Regions from separate parts of the Paenibacillus sp. 2KB_22 genome, predicted to be linked through region 1. Evidence: riboswitches for the same ligand, from Rfam matches in the RefSeq annotation. Region 1 holds a riboswitch; each other region holds the start of a gene.
The links. Region 1 has a riboswitch for cobalamin ahead of nikB (nickel ABC transporter permease). Riboswitches for the same ligand answer to the same signal wherever they lie in the genome.
Positions count from the first base shown of each region.

Region 2: it holds a riboswitch for cobalamin, as region 1 does, so the genes downstream of both, cobJ (precorrin-3B C(17)-methyltransferase) here and nikB (nickel ABC transporter permease) in region 1, are expected to answer to the same signal.
Region 3: it holds a riboswitch for cobalamin, as region 1 does, so the genes downstream of both, AB4111_RS09155 (ABC transporter substrate-binding protein) here and nikB (nickel ABC transporter permease) in region 1, are expected to answer to the same signal.

Region 1 is NZ_JBFRHG010000008.1:155,615-163,633, reverse strand. It holds gene AB4111_RS28180 (DUF5704 domain-containing protein) at 1-458, shown strand, start outside; gene AB4111_RS28175 (ABC transporter ATP-binding protein) at 859-1,764, opposite strand; gene AB4111_RS28170 (ABC transporter ATP-binding protein) at 1,754-2,551, opposite strand; gene AB4111_RS28165 (ABC transporter substrate-binding protein) at 2,551-4,143, opposite strand; gene nikC (nickel transporter permease) at 4,158-4,991, opposite strand; gene nikB (nickel ABC transporter permease) at 4,992-5,930, opposite strand; cobalamin riboswitch at 6,098-6,290, opposite strand; gene AB4111_RS28150 (AraC family transcriptional regulator) at 6,368-7,195, opposite strand; gene AB4111_RS28145 (alpha-glucosidase/alpha-galactosidase) at 7,400-8,019, shown strand, end outside.
Region 2 is NZ_JBFRHG010000003.1:544,065-552,083, forward strand. It holds gene AB4111_RS21280 (Ger(x)C family spore germination protein) at 1-475, shown strand, start outside; gene AB4111_RS21285 (hypothetical protein) at 468-689, shown strand; gene AB4111_RS21290 (GerAB/ArcD/ProY family transporter) at 745-1,947, shown strand; gene AB4111_RS21295 (uroporphyrinogen-III synthase) at 2,078-2,917, shown strand; cobalamin riboswitch at 3,115-3,304, shown strand; gene cobJ (precorrin-3B C(17)-methyltransferase) at 3,707-5,638, shown strand; gene AB4111_RS21305 (sirohydrochlorin chelatase) at 5,931-7,133, shown strand; gene cobK (precorrin-6A reductase) at 7,130-7,900, shown strand; gene AB4111_RS21315 (precorrin-8X methylmutase) at 7,972-8,019, shown strand, end outside.
Region 3 is NZ_JBFRHG010000001.1:2,068,701-2,076,719, forward strand. It holds gene cobT (nicotinate-nucleotide--dimethylbenzimidazole phosphoribosyltransferase) at 1-194, opposite strand, end outside; gene AB4111_RS09145 (ABC transporter ATP-binding protein) at 239-1,051, opposite strand; gene AB4111_RS09150 (FecCD family ABC transporter permease) at 1,048-2,094, opposite strand; gene AB4111_RS09155 (ABC transporter substrate-binding protein) at 2,091-3,089, opposite strand; cobalamin riboswitch at 3,537-3,686, opposite strand; gene AB4111_RS09160 (histidine phosphatase family protein) at 3,833-4,519, opposite strand; gene cbiB (adenosylcobinamide-phosphate synthase CbiB) at 4,510-5,490, opposite strand; gene AB4111_RS09170 (adenosylcobinamide amidohydrolase) at 5,528-6,364, opposite strand; gene cobD (threonine-phosphate decarboxylase CobD) at 6,361-7,551, opposite strand; gene AB4111_RS09180 (lipoate--protein ligase) at 7,741-8,019, shown strand, end outside.

The DNA.
Region 1 (8,019 bases):
GTCGTTATGACTGGATGATCCTGTCTGCTCCGATTCGAACACTCATTGGGCCCAAAACGGACATTCCTTCCGGGGTGAATGTAGACCGGGCTAATGCAGCAATCCAGCGCTGGTACGGGGAGTACAGCTTGCCTGCGGATGTATATGCCGTACCAAAAGGTACGGATCTGGAGCCCCTCGCCCGACAAAATCAGCTGGATGAGAAATCGAGTATTTTTCTAAAGAATGGTTACATCGTGGTGAACTTCAATATGGAGAGCTTGCGGAATGGAAATACGGCTGCCCCCCATCTGCAATATATTCATGCACCACTGATGAATCAATGGCAGATGGAAGGTTTCAACAAAATGCCAACAGACAGCCAAGGCAGAACCTGGCCTCTGAAGGATGGTGATATTGTCTTTTACCATGCTGATCAGTCCAGCCGGAACGATTTCCAATCCCAGGTACCACACTAGTACTACACTGCTCATGTCAATGAACTGGCTAAGCAGAGGTAGACAACTACATGTGGACAGAAGATCTATGTAGGGAGTTAATCTCCAAATTAGACCGACAGTGCATATAGAGATAACACCAATTAACCAACAATTTATCGATGCTGATGAAATAAGTATGAAGTACGAGACAAAGTACTATCCGGCCTACGCAAAACTATGATGAACTGAATGACATACGATGAGGCATTAATAAGCCCCTCCGGTATTACGGCCCAGCTATACACAACATACGTGTCATACAACATACCTGTTATCAACGAAGGGTTACCCTGAAAGTCATCTATGGACTTCCGGGGTAACCCTTTTATTTTCTTTCTTTTTGTAAAAATCGAATTTTAACGGATCTACGGCATCGGTTTCATCCTGACAGACTTTCCTGAAAAACCTCCACCTGCTCTTGATCCTGTTTCTCGTCCAGCTCCTGCTCTTGATCCCGTTCCTGTTCCAGTTTCTCGTCCCGCTCCTGCATCTTATGTTTCATTTCTCTCACGGACAACACTGAGGCCATCAGGCTCCGGGTATAGGGATGATTCGCTGAACTTGTCAGCTGTGAACTCTCCACAACCTCAACCACTTCACCCTGGTACATCACGGCAATCCGATCACTGATCTGTTGCACTACTGCAAGATCATGCGATATGAAAATAGAAGAGATCCCTGTTTCCTTTCTCAACTCCACCAACAGATCCAGGATCTGCTGCTGAATGGAAACATCCAATGCGGAGGTGGCCTCATCGAACAGGATGATGTCTGGCTCTACTCCAATCGCACGAGCAATGACTGCTCTTTGCTGCTCTCCCCCGCTCAGTTCATGCGGATATTTATCCGCCGTTGCGGCAGACAATCCTACCCGTTCCAACAGCCTGAGCACTTCCCGATCCGCTTGTTGGCCCTTCATTACTTTATAATTAATGAGCGGCTCCCGAATAAATGCTCCAATCTTCATTCGCGGATTAAAGATAGCCGAAGGTTCCTGAAAGACCATCTGAATCTGCTTTCGTTGCTGGCGTAACGCCTTCCCACTCAATCGGGTAATATCATGCTGACGATATTGAATCTGTCCTGAAGTCACTCGCTCCAAATGGGTTACACATCTGGCCAGTGTGCTCTTCCCGCTACCACTCTCCCCGACAATCCCCAGACATTCCCCGGGATACAGCTGCAAATGAACAGCTTTCAGGGCATCCACTGCCCTGTGTCCCTTTAACTCATATGTTTTGCACAGATTGCTCAGTTCCAGAATCGGTAACCTCTCATGAGCCATGAACGCTTCCCTCCAATTCAGGCACAGCACTCAGCAGCTTGCGAGTGTATTCATGCTGAGGATCGGATATGACACGGAAAGTATCTCCCATCTCAACCAATGTACCGTCCTGCATCACACCAATTCGTTCTGCCATATGAGCTGCAACGGCAATGTTGTGTGTTACGATAATCATGCCTGTCCCTTGACGGGAACGAAGCTCGTTCAATCGGTTCATCACTTCATTCTGTGTCGTCACATCCAGCGAACTCGTCGGCTCGTCCGCAAGCAGAAGCTCTGGTTCCATCGTAACCGCCATGGCAATCGCTGTTCGCTGTTTCATGCCTCCACTGAGCTGCGAGGGGTAGGAGCGCATAATTCGTTCGGGATCATCCAGTCCCATGTTCGCGAGCATACTCACAGCCAGGGTATAAGCTGCTTTTTTGGACACGGTGAAGTGAGTGCAAATTGCTTCAATATACTGACTACCGATGCTGCGAATCGGATTAAGATACGATCCACTGTCCTGAAACACCATAGCGATCCGCTTCCCGCGTACTCCGCCCCAATCAGACTGTGACTCACGTAATAGCACTTTTTCCTGAAAAGAGATCACTCCCCCGATGTATTGACCACCTTCTGGTAACAGGCCAAGCAAAGCCCGAATAAGGGTCGACTTTCCGCTGCCACTCTCACCTACAATCCCGATAATCTCTCCCTTATTCATGGAGAAGGACAAGTCCCGTAGAGCCAGAGAATTTCCCTTGTAGGTTACGGACAGATGATTGACACTAAGCAAGGGCTCCATTACTGCCCAACCTTGATATTACGATCCAGCAGGTAGAAGTCGATGGGATACATCGTCGCGCCTTGCACGTTACTTTTACTCACAATATTAATCGGGGTATAGGTCAAAAACATATAGGCTGCATCATCCAGAATCATCTGCTGGGCCTCTGCTGCAAGGGCATACCTTTTCTCCACGTCAAACTCGGAATGAAGTCGAGTAATTACCTCATCCAGCTTCGGATTGCTATATCCGCCCACATTCCATTCCGCACCCGTCATAAAGTAGAAATCCAGAATATATTGCGGGTCACCCGTGATGCCTGTATTAATACTTGTCAAAGCAAGGTCGTAATTTCCGCTCTTCTGATGATCGGTTAGGTCCTCATAGGAGGTCATCTCCACTTGAACGCCAATCTCTTTAAGCTGGGACTGCATTGCAGCAGCCACAATCGAATCAGACTCGTAAGCGGAGTTCAGAATCAGCTGTAGCGACAGCTTCTTGCCATCTTTTTCACGAATGCCATCCCCATCTGCATCCTTGTAGTCAGCCCCATCCAGCAGCTGTTTGGCTTTCTCCGGTTCGTAATCATATCCTTTGATCTTGTCGTAGCCAAAAGGCAGCGCTGAGGTAAATGGACCTTTGGCCGCCTGACCGCCCACCAGCGTATTCGCATACATCTCCCGGTCTACACCATAAGAGATCGCCCGGCGAACCTCTGGATCACTCAGCAGTGGATTGGTTGTGTTAAACCATACAAACTGGGTACGCAGGCTAGGAATTTCATCAATGGTGTATTGACTCTTGTCCTGGAATAACGTCAAATTGCTGCGTCCCACGTTACTGGCTACATCAATCTCTCCAGACTGCAGGGCAAGAGCACGTGTGCTATCATCCTTGATATATTTCAACGTCAATGTGTCCACATCTGCCGCACCGCCCCAATACCCGTCATACTTTTTCACCTGGATCTCCTGATCCGGCGTATATCCTGTCACCATAAATGGCCCCGTAGCAATAGGCTCGCTCTTGAATTTGGATGTATCTGCACTCGTATCCACAATGACAAACAGTGGCTCGGCAATATTACCAAGCAGGGACGCATAAGGCTCTTTCGTTTTAATCTTCAGATCTTGTCCTTCAGCAGTCATTGAGGCTACAGGTACAGTCGCTTGTCCTCTCTCGTTTAACTCAATGGAGCGTTCTATCGATTTTTTCACCGCGTCGGCAGTTACCTTATTTCCGTTATGGAAAGTTACACCTTCCCGAATATGAAAGTGCCAAGTCGTGTCATCCACTCGTTCCCAAGAATCTGCAATTTTAGGGACCAGCTTCATATTCTCGTCAAACTGGATCAGTGTCTCCCCAATCGCTGCACGCGTGAGTGTCCAGCCGTTCCATTCTTCTGCCGGGTCCAGGTTGCTGCCAAGCCAGAACAAGGCCACATTGAGATGAGTTGGTGCACTTGTAGTACCCTTGTCCGCACCCGCCGACTTCTCCGTTGCACCAGACGAGGTCGATGGATTATTGGCGGTGCCACAAGCTGCAAGCAAGAACACAACCCACATGGATATGAGGGTGAGCAGCATTGATTTTTGAATATTCCTCTTCATTCTGGTTCCTCCAGTTAAGCTGTATTTTTCTTGGGATCAAGCACATCTCGCAGGCTGTCTCCCAGTAAATTAAAAATAATGACGGTGCTAAATATCGCCAGACCCGGATAAATTAACAACCATGGTGCAGTCTGCAGATATCTTCTGCCTTCATTTAACATGGCCCCCCACTCGGGGTTCGGAGGCTGCGCGCCAAGCCCAAGAAAGGACAACCCCGAGATCGACAGCATCATACCACCCACATCCATCATCGCCATGACGATGATTGGAGACATCATATTGGGCAGGATCGTCCTGCCAATGATCTGTATTTTACGTGCTCCGCTGAAAGCAGCGGCAGCGACATATTCCTTTTGCTGAAGGGATATCACCAGGCTTCTGGCCATCCGTGCATACTTCGCCCACCAGACAACCGACAATGCCAGCACCGTATTGAACAATCCCGGCCCCAGCATCCCCACCACAGCGATCGCAAAAATTAGTCCCGGAAATGCCATTAATGTATCAGACAGGCGCATGAGCACCATATCCGTCACACCCCGAGCGAAACCGGCGATGACTCCAATCGCTACACCTAGCACAAACACGATGCCAATCATCATAAAGGTGAGCAGCAGCGAGGTACGTGCACCGTACAGAAGACGAGATAATACACAGCGGCCCAGTTGATCGGTTCCAAGAGGATACTCGGCGCTGGATGGCTGCAACACTTTGGCAAAGTTCGTTGCAAGTGGATCGTGTGGTGCAAGCAGCGGTGCAACCATGGCAAGAATAATCCAGAAGGCGGTCAGAGACAGCAGGAAGGTGAACCAGCGATTCTGCAGTAATACAAGTCTGAAGGCTCTCATCTATATATCCACTTCCAGTCGGATTCGGGGATCACGAAGATGAGTCCATATATCGACCAGCAGATTCAGGGTGACATATATGATCGCCATCCAGATGACATACCCCTGAATCAGCGGATAATCCCTTGTGAAAATCGCATCTACAGCCATCTGTCCAACGCCCGGCCACACAAATAAACTTTCCACAATCGCTGCACCACCTAACAAAGCACCTGTTGTCATGCCCATTAGGGTAACGATCGGCAGCAGGGCATTGGGAAGAATATGACGCAAAATAATGATCGATTCCTTCACACCTCTGGATATGGCTCCGATCACATAGTTCTGGCTTGTCTCCTCAAGCAGGACCGCACGAATCTGTCTGCTGTACTGGGCAACAAGTGGAATCGCGAGTGTACATGCAGGCAGAATCAGGCTATACCATCCGGAATTACCCATTACCGGCAGCAGCTTCAGCTGTACACCGAAGACCAACATGAGCAGCATACCCAACCAGAAGCTGGGCATCGATAATCCGGCAAAAGAGAACAGACGAATGACGTGATCAAGCCATTTGTTACGATAGACAGCCGACAGCATCCCCAATGGAAAGGAAACCAGTATAACCAGAAACATGGCGCTTCCTGTTAGCCAAAGCGTTGCCGGGAGACGTGCCATCAACACGTCCAGTACTGGACGATTGTATTTATATGATGTACCGAAGTCTCCAGTCAGCACCTGTCCCAACCATGTCCCGTATCGGTAGAGAAAGGGCTCGTCCAATCCAAGCTCCGACCTCACCTGCCTGACCAGCTCATCGGATGGCGTTACCCCTGTAGACATAAGCATGAGTCTGGCTGGATCTCCAGGAGACAGGTAGGTTAGCAGGAACGTCAAGAACGTGATGCCGAACAATACGACTACCAGTTGTATTAATCGTTTAACGATATATCTGCTCAAGTGCTCTAACGTCCTTCCCCAAAACTCTATGTATGTGTCATGATGTTCTTCGCCCATAACAAAAAAGGCGTCCCTCTCCGTGTTACTGGATGAGGACGCCTTAAATAAACAGATTTTCAGAAAAAATCATGCTCTCTAAACACCTTCCTATCTCCCGTAGGGTACTACTGTGTTTGTTAAACTTGGCAGGTCTCCTGGCTCCAGAATCATCGTCACTTGCAGCTCCTTCCCGGTCTAAACCAGTGGATTATCGCTACCTGACTCCTCTGTTACAGTGGCGGGACCGCGCCGGTATTACACCGGACTTCCCTATTAAGCTTCCACCCTGACGGGCAAAGCACCAAGTTCCACATATTCAATTACACTTCTGTATCAGTATAGCGGGACAACGTTTAATGATCAAAACTTTTCTTTTAAATTTGAAACACTAGGTGCGTCTAATCGCGAATTCTCGACCCCTTCGGAGATACGCCCGTCACACGCTTAAACATCTTGGAAAACAATAAGGGGTCCGTATAACCGACAGAATGGGCCACTTCACTGACCGACAGCCCTGGATTCTGGAGAAGTTCGGCAGCCCTATTCATACGGTACTCCAGAAAAAATGACTGTAGCGACATGCCATATCGCTCTTTGAACAATCCTGATAGATACGTGCGATCCAACCCCACAGCTTGGGCAATATCCAAAATGGAAGTTCGCTGACTGTACCTGTTCTCCATAAACTGCACCGCCTGCCGGATGTACGTTTCTTTGTTCGAAAGGAGCTGCCCTATATCTTCCTTCACAGGTGAAGAAGAGATGAGTTCTGCCATCAAACGGTACAAGAGACTCTGGTTCAACACATCGCCTTCCGATCGCGTGGAAGCTTGGACCATCTCCGTATACAACTGTTCCATCGTAATCGTATCATGGGCATCATATATCGGGCGCTCCGGGCTCAGTTGGGCACGTTGCATGAATGCTTTGGCTTGTACACCTTTGAAGCCGAACCACGAATACGTCCAGGGCTCCTGCGGATCTGCCTCATAATGAATAAGCGTGTCCGGGAAAATGATAAACCCCTGTCCCTCGCTAAGCTTGTATTCCTGATCCCCCATGTACACGATGCCCCGTCCTTCATGGATGTAATGCACAATATAGGAATCACGTACACCCGGTCCCCAATAATGGGCGGGTTCACACGCCTCCCACCCGAAGAACAACAAGACCAGTTCCATCTGTGTCCAGTCCGTGGCTACCACATTCATCTCTATTTTTCTCATTTTATGCCCTCCCTCCTTGTTTCCTTCCGAGGCTCACCATCTGTATGTCTAATTAAATTATAACAGCTAAAGGACATAAATATTAGTTGAAAACGGAAACAAAAATGGGATTATGCCATGTTTGAGAGGGGTTGAGCCATAGTTATATGTGCCGAATCGGCCTATAGTTGGGGTACAACATTTTTCAGGGAGGCTTAACTTAAGATGAACAAAATTACGTTTCTCGGTGCGGGAAGCACCGTCTTTGTCAAAAATGTATTGGGTGATGTCATGATGACCGAAGCACTGCAGGATTTTGAGCTGGCATTGTTCGATATCGATGCTGAACGTCTGAGCGATTCCGAGCGTTTGCTGACCAGTCTGGCCCGTTCACTCGGAAGTCGTTGCGTCGTTAACGTATATCAGGACCGCAAAGAAGCGCTGCGCGGGGCCAAATATGTCATCAACGCCATCCAGGTCGGTGGATATGATCCATGTACCATTACGGACTTCGAGATTCCGAAGAAATACGGACTACGTCAAACGATTGCAGATACCCTAGGTATCGGTGGAATTTTCCGTAATTTGCGGACGATTCCGGTCATGCTGGATTTTGCCCGGGATATGCAGGAAGTGTGTCCGGATGCATGGTTCCTGAACTACACCAACCCGATGGCCGTGCTTACCAACGTCATGAATGTGCATGGTGGGATCAAAACCGTAGGTTTGTGTCATAGTGTGCAGGTATGTGTACCACATCTGTTCGATGCACTGGGAATGGATCAGACAGGTGTTGTGGCTAAGGTTGCAGGAATTAACCACATGGCGTGGCTGCTCGAAGTTAC
Region 2 (8,019 bases), on a different contig from region 1:
CGCTATGGGGGAAGCCAATGCGCCCGAAGTTATGGTCAAGGCTCCACGCGGAGAAGGAGATATATTCATCAAGCTGAACGAGAACAATTCTTCACTGCACCCCAGTGTCAAGAATGACAAGGTTACTGTGACCGTTCAATTGTACGCCAAAGGCGTGATAGTAGATAACGAATCGAATTACGGTGATCTGCGTGAAAAAGAGATTCTGAAATTAAGTGACGCGATCCACAAAAAAATAAAAGAGGATATCGTTGAAGGAGTTCGGTTAATACAGCAAAAATATCATGCCGATATTCTCGGGATCGGCCGGTCGATCCATCAACAATTGCCTAAAGAGTGGGACAAAATGAAAGATCGATGGGATGATATCTATCCTGATGTTGAGGTAAACGTTATTCCCCACGTCATTATTGAAAATGTAGGGGTAATCAATAAACCGATCGGTGTCGTTGAGGAGGATATCGTACATGATTAAACCACTTTTATTCACCTATCTGGGGATGGTCATCATTGTCATTGTGATGGACTTTAGACATCTGAAGCAGGCCGCAGCCATTAATCGCTGGTTATCCTACGGTCTGATTGCATTAGGAACAGGCCTTTGGCTCTATGTAACCCATTTAAGTAAAACCTTTTTTGTATCGGTATGGATCAGTCATTTCATCCAGCGATTCTTACCGTTACCGTAGATGGGGACTGGGGGTGGTGCGAAGTACAGATTGAATGATGGAAGGGAGGTATGGTATGAATCAAAGTGTGACTTCTCGACAGATTGTACTACTCGTGCTACTGCTCAGTATTACGGGCACGTTGATTCAACCCCATGCGCAGGCTATTTATTATGCGGAACAGCACGCTTATCTCTCGTATGTGCCAGTTATTCTCGTGATGATTATATCCATGTGGATGGTAAGCCGAATCCAGCGGAGATTTCCGAATCAGGATCTATTTGAGGCCCTTGCTGACCGGTTCCCCTTTATGGGAAGACTCGCAGGTGTAATGTACATTTTGTTTTTTTTCTTCATATTCGCAAGAGATATCCGATTAATTGGCGATTATGTAAGTATAACCTTGCTGGAGACAACACCGATATCCATTGTGGTATTGTCCCTCATGATTATGGCGGTATTTATCGTCCGAGGTGGGCTTGGTTCGTTGATCGGAATGTCGGAACTCTATGTTACCCTGTTCCTGTTGAACTCTATCATTGTGCCTTTCATGCTTATCAAGCAGATCAATATGGACAATCTGATGCCCTATTTTCATGTCGATACGGCAGGTGTAGGCAAAGGGAGTTGGTACATATTTTCTTTTTACGGCGAGATGATCGCCTTGCCTTTTGTCGTCAAGGGCAGTGATTTTCGCTTCAAGTCTGTGTTATGGGGCATAATAATCTCGGGATTGCTGATGATGTTGATTCTTGTGGAAACCATCACGTCGATTGGTGTGCCCATTGCCTCCAGACTGGTATACCCTTCGTATGAACTTGCAAGGCAGCTGCAAATTAGTGATTTCCTGGATCGGTTTGACCTGGCGCTGGCAGCGGCAACCTTGCCTACCATGATTACCAAAATTGCATTTGATCTGTACTTTGTCTGTTGGGGACTGAAGCGAATGATTCCAAACGTTTCCGGAAAGGTCCTGACTGGTCCGGTGGCACTGTTAGGCTTTGTTTGTGCATTCTGGTTTTTCAGAAACGCCATTCAGTTGTATCGTTTTACCCGGGAATGGACATGGATTGCCATTGTTTTTGAAGTACTGTTCCCGATTGTGCTGTTTCTTTTCCTTCGTCCTCGCAAAAAGGATAAAAAAGAATCTGCCCACCAGAGGTCGGGAGAGCAGTCCAAGAAAGAGAAGCATGAACAGGGACAAGAATCCACTGATTCGGAGAAGAACGGAGAGAAAAGAAGGCAGGATTCTCATGGTGGGGAACTCCAGCCTTCCTGATACATTTCATCAAAAATCCTTATAGCTGAACGGGCAAAAATAGGGTAAGCACAGTTTCCCTACACAGAAGTACCCTGTATACTGTAGTCAGACTGATGAACATTCGGCTGGACTAACGGGGGGAACATGAATGGCTCAACATTTGGCAGGTGTGCGTGTAGCATTGACAGGACCACGAAAATCGAAAGAAATGTCCATACTGGTTGAAAAAATGGGGGGAATCCCACTTGTGCGACCGGCACAAGGGACTGTATTCCTGGATGATCGGAGTATCAGGGATGGGTTGGTATCCTGGATCTCAGACCCGCCAGACTGGGCGGTGTTGACGACGGGTATGGGATTGGATGCATTGTTTGAAATGGCTGAGGATATGGAAGTCGCAGGACAATTGTTGGATGTATTATCGGAATCCTCCATTGCAGCGAGGGGATACAAGACGGTGAATGCGCTCAAAAAGCGCAAGTTAACACCACTGGTACGAGATGATGATGGTAGCACGGACGGGCTCATTCGAGAATTCGCCCCACATGATCTCGCAGGGAAAAAGGTCATATTGCAGCTTCATGGGGAGACAGCTCCCAAACTCGTCGCATGGTTGGAAGAACAAGGTGCAATCGTCAGACAAGTGCTCCCTTACCGGCATGTACCGCCGGAAGAGGCAGAGCTGGAACAGCTGTTGAATGAAATTCTAAAGTTCGAGGTAGATGCCGTTGCGTTCACAAGTGGCCCTCAGGTCAGATTCCTGACGCAATACGCGGCCTCCCAGGACAAGCTTGAGCAGATGCTTGCTGCCTTCAGACAAGGCGTAATTCCTGCATCTGTAGGTAAAGTTACAGCAAACTCCATGCGTGAAGAAGGCATTGAGGCGCTGGTCATTCCGGAGGAAGAGAAGATGGGAGCACTCATCGTTGAGCTTGGACGTTACTTCGCTGCGGGGCGTGCGGCCAAGAGTAGTGGCCTGCAATCATAGTTATCAATGACTATGGATGTATTTAATCATTAGGTAGATGCATGGTTTAAAACGAATCTTATATGTATATGTTACATCAGGTTCTGATCCGTTTTTTTGGATCAGGACTTTTTTCTGTTTTGTCTGAAAATAGAAGAACGGACAAGTATCATAAGCATGGACATTATTTCCTGCGCGGTGTTATTATGAAAACAATATTGAATGAAAACAAGCAAGGTGCTCTTGCGTGCAGCAAGAGGTAACAGGGAATCGGGTGAAAGTCCCGAGCGGTCCCGCCACTGTAATGGTGAAGCCCTTTTTGATCCAAGTCACTCGGAAAGCCGGGGAAGACAGAAAAGGAAGCTGATGATCCAAAGCCAGGAGACCTACCTTGCATGTGTCACCGAACCCTTCGCGGAAAGGAGTGGTGTACGAAGAATCAGGAAATGGGCGAACAAGCGGTTCGCCTGGCTGGCCCCCCTTGGGCCACATAGTCACAGGACTACCCTCAGGGAGTCTGGACTATGTTCTTGAGTGTACGTACATGCGTATCCCATCCGTTACAAGGATGGGATTTTTTTGTTTTTATAGATAAATGTACATCCTTGTGATACCTGCCCTATGTAGGGAAATTGCAGGTAGAAGAATAGATTAGTTGGATCATAACAGGTGATGTAAGAGCCTTGTTGATAGTCTGAGTAAACAGAGCTGACGAGTTGGACATGCAGTACAGTGGGGGAGAAGGTCGGCATAGCCGCCCTTCTTCACTGTTTAGATCAGTACGACAAGTGTGATGAAGGAGGAGAAGTAATGCAAGATCAAGGCAAGCTGCTGATTATCGGGTTCGGTCCAGGAGCAATGGAACATATCACCAAGCGGGCACTCGAAGCACTTCAGGAGAGCGAGGTAATTATCGGATACAACACTTATGTGGATCTTATTCGCCCTCTGTTGAACGGGCAAGCGATTGTGCGCACAGGTATGACGGAGGAAGTAAGCCGTGCACAAGAAGCAGTCAGACAAGCGGAGATGGGCAAAATTGTTGCCGTAATTTCCAGCGGTGACGCAGGCGTATATGGTATGGCTGGACTGGTGTACGAGGTGCTGATGGAGCAAGGCTGGAAGCCGGATACGGGTGTTGCCGTCGAAGTTATTCCGGGCGTATCGGCCATTCAGTCCTGTGCATCACTGCTTGGTGCCCCCGTTATGCATGATGCATGTACGATCAGCCTTAGTGATCACCTTACGCCGTGGGAGACCATTATTCGCCGGGTCGAAGCCGCAGCGTCCGCTGATTTTGTCATTGCCCTGTACAATCCACGCAGTGGACGGCGCACACGCCAGATCGTGGAGACACAGGAAATGATTCTGCGTTATCGTGACCCACAGACCCCGGTAGGTCTGGTGAAAAGTGCATACCGTGAGCGTCAGGATGTTGTCATGACCACACTGGAGGATATGCTGAATCATGATATCGGCATGCTGACGACCGTGATTATCGGCAACTCTTCGACCATGATGTACGAAGGACTCATGGTCACCCCGCGCGGGTATCAGCGGAAATATACGCTGAACACCGCGGAACAGTCGCTCAGACCTCATGAGCGACTACGCACAGAAGCCGAGCCATGGTCGCTCGGCGCAAGGGAAGCCCGCTCTGCCGCCTCCGGCGAGGCAGCGGGCGAGAGCCCGGCCAGCGATGCATCGGCCGCGCAGCCACAGGCGGAGCCAGCCCTGCGCGGCGCAAGCGCCGGAGCGGGCACGGCTCCGCAAGGGCAGCCGCCCGCTGTCGCAGGGGCAGCTGCCGCTACGCCTGCGGCAAGCCCGGCGAGCAGCGCTGGCACCGCCGTGCTTGCTGGCGAGCGACCTGCGCCCGTTGCGGCAGAGGCCGCTCCGGGCGGAGTCGCCGAAGCGCCACGCGCCGGAGCAGCTGCGCTTGCCGCCGAGGCGCTGACACGGCTCGCGGCAGGTGGCGCGCTAGCGGGCGAATCGGCGAGCCGCTGGCTGGATGCAGCAGCGCCGAGCCGAGAGGCAAGTGCACCGCAGGCTGCGACCGCAACGGCGGTACGCACCGTGCCCGAGCCTGGGCGTAAGGCGCCGCTGTTTGAAGTCGGCGTGTCGCCCGGCGTGGGCAACAAAAAATTCACCGCAGCCCAGATGGCGCTGCTGGCGCAGTGTGCAAGTGAAGACGGCGAACTGGAGTACACGCCGGAGCACCAGATTATTCTGAGAGTGCCGACATTTGAACCGGACTCGCTGGTTAAAGAGCTGCGTGCAGCGAATTTTATCGTTGTACCGATTGGCGATGTCATCAAAGTGAAGGCTTGTGACTTCTGCAATATGGAGAAGGACGATGCTGTCCCGATGGCTAACCATTTACAGGCCGTGATAGGCGGACTGGGTGCACCGAAAGAAACAAGTGTGGCGCTGAATGGCTGCGGTATGGCATGTTACGGGGCAGTGCTGGAGGATATCGGCATCGTGTATCGCAAAGGTGCATATGACCTGTTCCTCGGTGGCAAGAAATTCGGCCGCAATGCTCACCCTGCCCAGCCCGTAGCGGAGGGAATCCCGGGTGATCAGATTGGTGGAATTGTGGAACGAATTGTGGCCGATTACAAGGAAAAAGGCCATCCGAATGAGCGATTCCACAAGTTCTTCAAACGAGTTGGTGTAATTCAGGGCTTCCGCCATGTGGATGCACCAGTCACTGTGGAAGTAAACCCGATATGTGGTGACTAATTCCATACTTAATTCCTTACTAAATACCTAACTAAGCCTTGAGTAAGTATTAATTGAGTCCTTGCCTGCATGGCTTCTTTCGTGGAGACGTGATGGTGTAGCCTGTCAGGACCTATCTAATATTTCGCAATATTCGCTGGATTTCAGCTGACATAGATGAATTAATTTTTACGATTAATGCGGTGAATGGATGGAATGACTGGTTTGGCGTAGTTTTAGCCGGATGAACTGGAATGCCAAATGAATATGAAAAGTCTGATCTGTGGGTCAGACGGGGGAGGAATAACGAAAGATGGATGCAATATTGTTGGTGGGACACGGGAGCCGTGACCCTGAGGGGAACCGGGAATTGAAGGAGTTTGCACATGAGGTAGCAGCGAAGGCACCAGAGAATACGTTGGTGGAGACCTGTTTTCTGGAATTAACGAGACCAAGTATTGCTGAAGGTGTTACCGCTTGTGTGGACCGAGGTGCAACACGTGTTGTGTTGGTGCCGATCATTCTGTTTGCTGCCGGTCATGCCAAGATTGATATTCCTAACGCCATTGACCGCGCCAAGGCACGTTATCCGCAGGTGGAATTCGTATATGGTCGTCCCATCGGTGTTCATGAGAAAGTTGTTCAGATCATGCAGACCCGTCTGCAAGAAGCACAACCTGTACTTGTCGCATCCCAAGGCGGTACAGCCGTAGCGGCTCCACCTGCTCCGGTGACGGATGAAGAGACCGCCGTACTGGTGCTTGGACGGGGAAGCAGTGACCCGGATGCCAACAGTGACTTTTTCAAAATGACCCGGATGTTATGGGAGAAACTGCCGTACAAGTGGACGGAAAGCAGCTTTATTGGCGTGACTCAGCCCTCTTTCCCGGATGGATTGGAGCGTTGTCTATTGCTTGGCGCGAAGAAAATCATCATCATGCCTTATTTCCTGTTCACAGGTGTACTGATCAAGCGTATTGATGAAATGACCGCAGAATTTGCAGCGGCACATCCAGACATTCAGGTCGAGGTTGGCGGATATTTTGGCTTCCACCCGAAGCTAGTTGAACTGGTACTGGAGCGGGCTCATGAGGGGTTATATGGACGTGTAACAGCCAACTGTGATAACTGCCAATTCAGACTTGAAGCAGCCAAACACCATCACCACCATCATGATCACGACCATGGGCATGACCACGATCATCACCACGATCACGACCACGATCATTCGGACCATGATCACTCGCATCATCATGACGAGCATGATCATCAGCACGTACATGCACACGATGACCAGCATAAGCATGAACACGATCATGATCACACGCATACTGCCGTCGATCGTCAAACATCACTCGATTATCATCATGATCACGACGAAGAGTTGCATCATACGCATCACGAGCAAGAAGTTCATCGGAACAACTCAGATGACGCAGAAGAAATCGTACAAGAAGTGGCTTCTCCCGATCAGTCACAGGTTGCAGCAACTTCGGAGCAGGTGAATCGTCCATGATCTTCATGTTGTGTGGTACAAGTGATGCCAGGGAACTGGCTCTACAGATCCAGCAGCAAGGTACAGACGTACTGACTTCTGTTGTAACCGACAGTGCTGCCCATAGCCTGACAGAGGCCGGATTACCTGTTCGGACAGGCCGTTTGACTGTGGAAGCGATGGTGGAACTTGTGCGTGAAAAAGGTAGCCGTGCCATCGTGGATGCAAGTCATCCGTTTGCCGAAGAAGCACATGCCAATGCGATGGAAGCAGCCAAACAGGCGGGTATTCCATACATTCGTTACGAGCGAACGGGTCTCGCGTACGATGATCATGCGTTGCTGCATGTCGTGTCTTCTTACGATGAAGCGGCACTCAAGGCCAAAGAACTGAAGGGCTCGGTCATGCTGACGACAGGTAGTAAAACGTTACAGATTTTCACCAAGCACCTGCTCGGTGATCCGGATATTCGTCTCGTTGCCCGCATGCTTCCACGTCTCGATAATATGGAGAAATGCGGTGAGCTTGGCGTTGAACAGCGCAATATTATTGCGATACAGGGACCTTTTTCCCGTGAAATGAATGAAGCCTTGTACAAGCACTATGCGACGACAGTAATGGTGACCAAGGAGAGCGGCAAGACCGGAGCGGTGGATGAGAAAATCCAATCTGCACTGGAGCTGGGCATTCATGTCGTGTTGATTTCACGCCCCGAGGCTGAATTTGGAACGGTGTTTGACCATTTTGAAGGTGTGTTGGATGAGTTGAATCGTGTATTGGTGCAGTAGAGCACCCCAATAGTTTTAATTTGAATAATGAATTTTTGAATGACACCACTAGTAGAAGGAGTGAAATGCACATGGATTTCAAAACGGAATTTAAACCGTTGACCGTACAACCACAGGAG
Region 3 (8,019 bases), on a different contig from region 1:
ACCGCCCTGTGATCAAAACGCGGACGTACATTGCCCGTCATGCCTGCCAGGCGGATTACCAACTCTTCCAATTTGCCCAGACTCCCCGGCGGCTTCGTCAACGAATCCACGTGCGCAGAGGTCTCTGCCGCCACTTCCTGGTCAGGAGCGGTAATCCTTTGGGTTAATTGCTCCAACACCTGTTCATTATTCATACAACCAGCACTTCCTTCATCAAAATATGGGTTGCCCGCTTCAATTAATCGATGTCCCGCCGCAGCAGCAGTTGAGGTATCGCATGGTCGGGATGGGAAACAATTGCGGGTTTGACGCGAAATATGTCCTGAATATTCTCATCGTTGATTAACGTATGAGGCGTCCCCTTTCCCACCGCTACGCCCTCTCGCAGCGCCAGAATGTGATCGCAAAATAACGCGGCGAGATTCAGATCATGCAGCACAGCCACAATCGTAATGTTATTTCTCTGTCGCCATGCCGATAACAATTCCATGAATTGCAATTGATACTTAATATCCAGAAACGTAGTCGGCTCGTCCAGCAGCAGCAACCGCGGCTCCTGAGCCATAACTTTGGCAAGTGCGACCCGTTGTCGTTGCCCGCCGCTGAGTGCATCCAGCGGTCTGTCCGCCAGCTCCGTCAATCCCAGGTCTTCAAGCACTCTGTCTACCACAAGTGCCCCATCACCCGCTTCCCGCCCCAGCCAGTTCTGGTACGGATATCTCCCCATCTCCACCACATCTCGTACGGGATAAGAGATGGGTGGCAAGCCGTCCTGCTGCAATACAGCGATCATGCGCGACAGGTCCTTACGGCTGTATGAGCCGATGTCTCGACCATCGATACGGATCTGACCTTCGCTTAACTGTTCCGTTCCGGCAATAAGCTGGATCAGAGTGGACTTGCCGCTGCCGTTTGGACCGACAACGCCCCACCAGTCACCTTCACCAACATGCCAGTCTACACTACGCAATGCCTGGTGATTGCCATATGACTTCCCTGCTCCCTTAATGGAAATAAGGGAAGTTGAGTTTGAATCGGTACTGGAATTCATGGCATCATCCCCTTCTGCAACTTTTTGTTCCGGTGCAGCAGGTAAGCAAAGAACGGCGCACCAACAAAGGCGGTGACGACACCGAGCGGAATTTCAGTTGGCGCAAGCAACGACCTGGCGATGGTATCGGCCCACACCATGAAGATTGCTCCACCAATGGCAGACAAAGGTACCAGCAGTCGATAATCCGGCCCCACCAGCAGCCGCAACATATGCGGGATCACTAATCCAACAAATCCGATGACACCTGATACCGAGACAGCACCTGCGGTCAGCAGTGTGCCGACTGCCAGCACGGACAGCTTAAGCCTGTCCACGCCAATCCCGATATGTGCCGCTTGACGTTCTCCCAGCGCAAGCACATTCAACGAGCGTGCCCGGCTCCAGAGAAAGACCAGCCCTAACAGAAAATACGGGAAAAGGATGGCCGTATACGACCACCCACGCAGAGCCAGACTTCCCATCGTCCAGTATATAATTTCATTAATCGTCTGTTTCGACATGGTCGACAGGAAGGAAACAACTGCGCCCAGGAAACTTTGCATGACCACACCAGCCAGAATGAGGCTATGTGTAGGTATTTTGCGCCCTTCACGAGCCAGTGCCATAACAAACCATAACGTGATTACACCCGTCAAAAATGCAATCAAGGGTAAGGTCCAGATTCCAATCAGTGCATACTGCAATCCGAAGAAAATCAGGAAAGCAGCCCCCACCGATGCACCGGATGATACACCCAGCGTAAACGGATCGGCCAGCGGATTACGCAGCACCCCCTGGAAGCCCGCACCCGCAATGGCTAGTGAAGCACCCACGAGCACAGCAAGCAGTACGCGCGGAAAACGGACTTTCCAGATAATCTGTTCGGCCGCCTTATTCCAATCCGGTGTAATCCAGTCGCCTACCCAGGGAATTTTGTGAATCAGAATACCTGCAATATCCCGGATTGGCAACGCTACTGAACCAATGCCCGTGCAGATGAGCACAGTGAGCACCAGCAGCACCATGCCCGTCGTCCCGAACAGGATCAGCTTTTTACTCATTGGAACAAGTCAGGGTAGATCGTTTTGGCTACTTCTTTCAACCCTTGAGTTACCCGTGGACCCGGACGGCTCAGCAGGTTGGCATCCAGGCCAATAACCGCGTCATTTTTCACAGCAGTAATTTGATCCCAGCCGCTGCGCGCCTTGATGATTTGATCCAGTGTTTTGGAGTTCTCATCAATCACATCGTTGGCATACAGGATCACATCGGGGTTGGAGGCAATCACGTTTTCTTCATTAATTTCATACCAGCCCTCTTTGTCCGAAGCAATATTGCTACCTCCGGCTACAGTGATGAGTTCATCCATGAATTCGCCTTTACCTACAGTCCAGCCTGGGGAGAACTCAACGTATACTTTTTTCTTATCTTCCGTTTTAACGGCCTTCACCGCTTCGGTTACATCCGTCACATCCTGTTTCATCTGAGTGATGATTTCTTGTGCTTTTTCCTGATGATCGGTGATTTTACCGAAGGTTTCGATATTGTTCATCACATCGTCGATGGATTTAGGATCCGTTTTGAAAATGGTAATACCCAACTCGCGCAGCTTCTTCACGGCATCCTCGCTCATCGAGATACCTGTGAAGACGATGTCGGCTTCAGCTGCAATGATGGACTCTTCATTGGGCTTGGTGATCCCGCCCATTTTCGCTTTGGTTGTTGCTGCTTCAGGATAATCATCATAGTCGGATACACCAACGATCTGTTCATCCAATCCAAGGGCAAACAGGGACTCTGTCTCAGCCGGAGACACGGATACAATTTTGGCTGGCGCCTTTTCAAAAGTAAACGATTCACCCGTTGCATCTGTAACGGTAAGTGGATATTGTGTTTTGAGGTCCGTCTGCGCCTGGCCTTGGGACTGCTCCTGTGCCGGTTGCTGTGAAGTACCTGTGCCCTCGTTCGTTGTTGCATTGCCACATCCGGCCAAAGCCAGTGCGAGTGCCGCTGCACTTAGCAGGGACGCTACGCTTTTCCAATTCTTGAAATTCATTCTGTTATTCTCCCCTTCTCTATTTGTGCTATTTTCTTGCATCGTGCTTAAACTCCTGCTCCCATGCCTTGGTGTTCCTGTATAAGGTTTGAACTGCAACATTTACACGTTAACGGAGAGTGCAGAACCGATCTGAAGAAACGAAGTGTTCGCTTAAAGCTTTCTACAAGAAAGCTAAATCGGAAGCATACGCTTATCACCGGATTTCCCCTTTCAAAAAGGGCATCAAAAAATCTGGGGATAACAGCGATCGGAAGATGGTACTGCAATCGTAGTGACCTCGTGTAAAATTGGTCTCGTTCATCTTACATGAACAATAAAAAATCCCCAATCCATACGTCCAGGATCAGGGATGACGTCTCGCATATGGCGATCTGTACATGTTCAACCAAAGGTTGTCCATGCGCATAGAATAGCCCGAAACGCTGTCCTTTCCTCGAAGGAACACCGGTTTGTACGTCCAGGGCAGGTAACCTGACTTACAGGAATCATCCTGTTTTACAGTGGCGGGACCGTGCCGGATTTGCACCGACTTCCCCATTTCACCCTTGTGTGTTTCACGACTCGTACTAATCTGCCATGAAAACAGCCTTCACACGCGGGACCCTTGGTCGCTGATATGGTAAACCATTGCCGTGTAATTTCTGCATGTTGCATACTCGTTGAGGCTTCACTGCCTGAGCGTATCTGTATCCATGCTGAAGTCACACTTCTGTTGTGATTATAGGGTATATTGTACATCCTTACAACCCGATTGGCGGAAAAGTCACTCTGCTGCCAAACCATTGATTCCCCTGTCGATCAAGCTGAACCTGAATCGCCTGTCCCGGTACGACATGTGTATCCCAGAACCCAAGCCCGGCAATCAGACGGGACAAGGCATACCGGATGACACCACCATGCGTAACCACAACCATGGTAGGAACTTGCCCCTCATCAACGTGGATCGAAGGACGACCCTCCAACAACATCTCTTGAAGAAAGGAATCCATTCGCCCCGTAAACTCCTGCCACGATTCCCCACCGGGCGGAGTGACCTTCTGCGGCGCATCAATCCAGCTTCGGTACACAGGGTTATCCTTGAGCTGCTCATACGTCAGCCCTTCCCACTGTCCAAAATCATTCTCGCGCAGGCGCGAGTCGAACTTCACCTGTCCGCTGGCATCAGGAAGAATCTGTTCCAGCGTCTGCCGGCAGCGAAGAAGATCACTGCAATATAGCTCGTTCCACGGAACATTGCTCAATTGTTCATGAAGCGGAGCCAGTTCTTCTTTGGCATCTGGCAGCAGACCGATGTCGGTATGCCCCAGGTATCTTTTTTCCACATTCCACAGCGTTGTCCCGTGACGGACCCACAGAATGTTTCGTTTCAGCGGACCGGGTTGATCCCTATGTACTTCATTGCCTGCATTTCCTTCATTTACGGCCATAACAGCGTCCCTCCTGCCAGCCACATACCCAGCGTTATGAACACGCACAGTACAACAAAAGCCCCTGCCGACCAGAACATCAGGCGTGATGTTCGCACAATATCCTCGGCTTCCATCGGCCGTTTGGCCTCCCCCATGTAGGCGCGAAACGAAGCAACTCCATGATACACGTTATGTCCACCAAGCCGGATGCCCAGTGCTCCAGCCACCGCTGATTCGGGAAAACCGCTATTCGGACTTGGATGCAGTCTTGCATCCCGTGCGACCATGCGTGCTGCTCCTTTGGCGTCCATCTTCATCACCCACGCACCCACGATTAATAGCATCGCGGTCAACCGGGCAGGTATCCAGTTCGCCACATCATCCAGACGGGCCGAGGCCCAGCCAAGATGCAAATACTTGTCATTTTTATATCCAACCATGGAATCCAGCGTGTTGACGGCACGATAAGCCATAGCAAGCGGAGCGCCTCCAATAAGCGCATAGAATAACGGGGATACAATGGCATCAACGATATTTTCGGCAACCGTCTCTACCGTTCCCCGCACAACCTCCGGTTCATCCAGATGCGCTGTATCACGTCCAACAATCATGCCCAGTGAACGTCTGGCCGCCGGCCAATCCTGCTGCTTCAGATGACGATACACTTCCATACCTGCATCCTTAAGCCCTTTTGAAGCAATGGTCGTTGCGATGAGCACTACTTCAGCTGCCACCGCAATGACAGGATGAATCAGCCCAAGCACATATACAAGTCCCCACGTGATGGCAAAAGACCCCCCCGCGATCACAATCGGAAACAACAGCCCTGCTCTCTTCAGCCCCGAATCTGTGCTCACACGCGAGCGAATGACACGCTCCAACGCCGAGATGCCTTTTCCCATGCCAATCACCGGGTGGGGAATCCAGCGCGGATCTCCGATACATCGGTCCAACAGGTACGCCAGTATAATAATCCAGGCTCCCGCCATGCCTGTCCAGAACGGCCAAGTCCATAGATGCTCCACCTCAAAAGTCATTTGTGCCTGATCCTCTCTTTCCGTACAGTCCGGCCTGAAGGCTCTCCGTCACCGTGTCGTATACCAGTCTGCCAATCGCCGCCCCTGCCGTAGTCGCTGTCCCGGCATAAGCGATCATCGGTTGTGTTTCCTCCACTGCCTGACGTACCGCAAATACAATGGCATCAGTTGTGGTGCCGGTGGCGGGCAACCCGTTCTCCGAATCCAGAACCCCCGCATCCGCCAGCGCTGCCGCTTTGGCTTCCACCGCCGTCTGTACTGCATTCACCATTGCCCCGCTGGTCATGCGTCCATTCAACCAGAGCATGATGTTAATTGTACCTGGGACATAGGATGGCATCGTCAGATTCCGTGCTGAAGGAGCAGAGCGCTCCCTGCCGGAAGACATCGTCTTATTTCCTGCCGCATCAAATACCGTTCTCTCCGACCCCGCTCGTGCGGCATTTGATACACCCGCAGTGGTACAGCACAGAAGGCCAAATTCATCACTTGTATATTCCTGAATGGAAGTATGCTCCAGCCTTACGGCCGTCAATAATCCGGCACATTGATCCCGCGGCTCTTGCCATTCGTTCAGCGCTTGTTCGATATCACGCGGCGGATCATCACAGCGGTAATGCCTGTCCACATAGATGTTAAATATGCGATCCAGTTCAAGCATCCCGCCGCCATATACCGCATTCGACAGCGCTTGGGCTGCCCTTGGACTCTGTGCTTTGATATGTCGTTCATGTGCAGATATGTTCAGTCCTGGCCAGGAAAAGGCCGCATACTCATTCTCGTCTGTTTCTCCATTCGTAAAGTAGTTATAAAACGGGAGTGTCATTGCCGCTTCCCTCCCTGTTCCTGTTCCGAATCTTTCGCCTTCTCCTGCTGACTGGATTCATGAATGGAAGACTGATCGACATTTGGATATCCCTTGGTTTCCAACACGCTGCCCAGCACTTCGAGCAAAGTAGCATTGGCGTCTGCATCCTTGACCGCGAAACGCACATGGCCTTCGTCAAGCCCCGGATACATGGCACAGCTGCGAATCAGGATACCCCTTTGCCCCAGCGCCTCCTGCATGGATGCTGCTGTCCAAGGGGCCGGCACACGTGCCAAAATAAAGTTCGCCTCTCCCGGTGTCACCGCACATCCATACGCCTGCAGCCCAGCGATGAGATGTCCCCGTTCCCGCGTGATCTGTGATAGGGTCTCCAGTTCGTACCGTTCTCCACTGCGCAGACAGGCTTCACCTGCCATAAGCGCCAGACCGTTGACACTCCAGGTCACCTGTTTCTTCGTCATTGCCTGAATATATTCCGCACGGCCCAAAGCATATCCTAGACGCAAGCCCGGAATGGCATAAAACTTCGTCATCGAACGAATGATGATCACATTTGGATAGTCGTTCAGATGTGCTGCCAGGGACTGGCGCCGGGCTACCGGAATAAAATCGATAAAGGCCTCGTCAATGACGAGTACGGTTTCCGTTTTTTCTGCTTTACGGGCAAGTCTTTGCAATACTTCAAGCGGATATTGTACACCGTTCGGATTGTTGGGCTGGCCAAGGAAGAGCAGGTCTACCTTTTCCATGAGCTGCTCAATGTCATTGGGTTCCGCTCGCCACGCCAGCTCTTCCCTGCCCTCCGTATGCACAACCTCGGCACCGAATTGTCGGGCCAACGCCCGGTACTCCGAGAATCCCGGTTCCACCGTACCCACCTTGCGCGGGGCAAGCCCCAGCAGAATGAGCGCCATACTCTCGGCTGCACCGTTGCCCACGGAAATCTGCTCCTGCATCACACCAAGACGCTCGCTCAGCAGTGCTTTGAATCCCCGATGCCCCGGATCGGGATACCGAATTACCGACTGCAATCCTTGCTGTATAGCCTCCAGCACCTCTCTGGGCGGACCGAGCGGATTAATGTTGGCACTGAAATCCAGAAAATCAGTGGCGGCCCTCCCGAATCGTGACGCAGCCGTCTCCACGTCCCCGCCATGTCCGAACACTTCGATATAACCGGTCATTCTTCCGTCATCCTTTCTGTATGTCCTTTTTATTATGGATGGCACGGGAGGTGTGGGTCAATCCTGTTTTCTTTGTGTCCCAACCATAATTCGTTTACAATAGAAGAGGAATTTCGGTTCCGTTTGATATACAAGGTTCACTACATAAGGGACTAGCAATCCCTCACATACATTAATGGAGGAATGACCATGCTGTTTGTAGACAATCAGGGCATTACAGATCCTTCTGTAAACCTGGCGATTGAGGAGTACATTCTGAAACATCTGCCGATGGAGGATGACAGCTATCTGCTGTTCTACATCAACCGTCCGTCGATCATCATCGGAAAGCATCAAAATACCATTGAAGAAATTAATATCGAGTACGTTCAGGATAACGGTGTGCAGGTGGTTCGTCGTCTATCGGGAGGCGGAGCGGTATATCACGATCTGGGCAACCTGAATTTCAGTTTTATTACAGCCGATGAC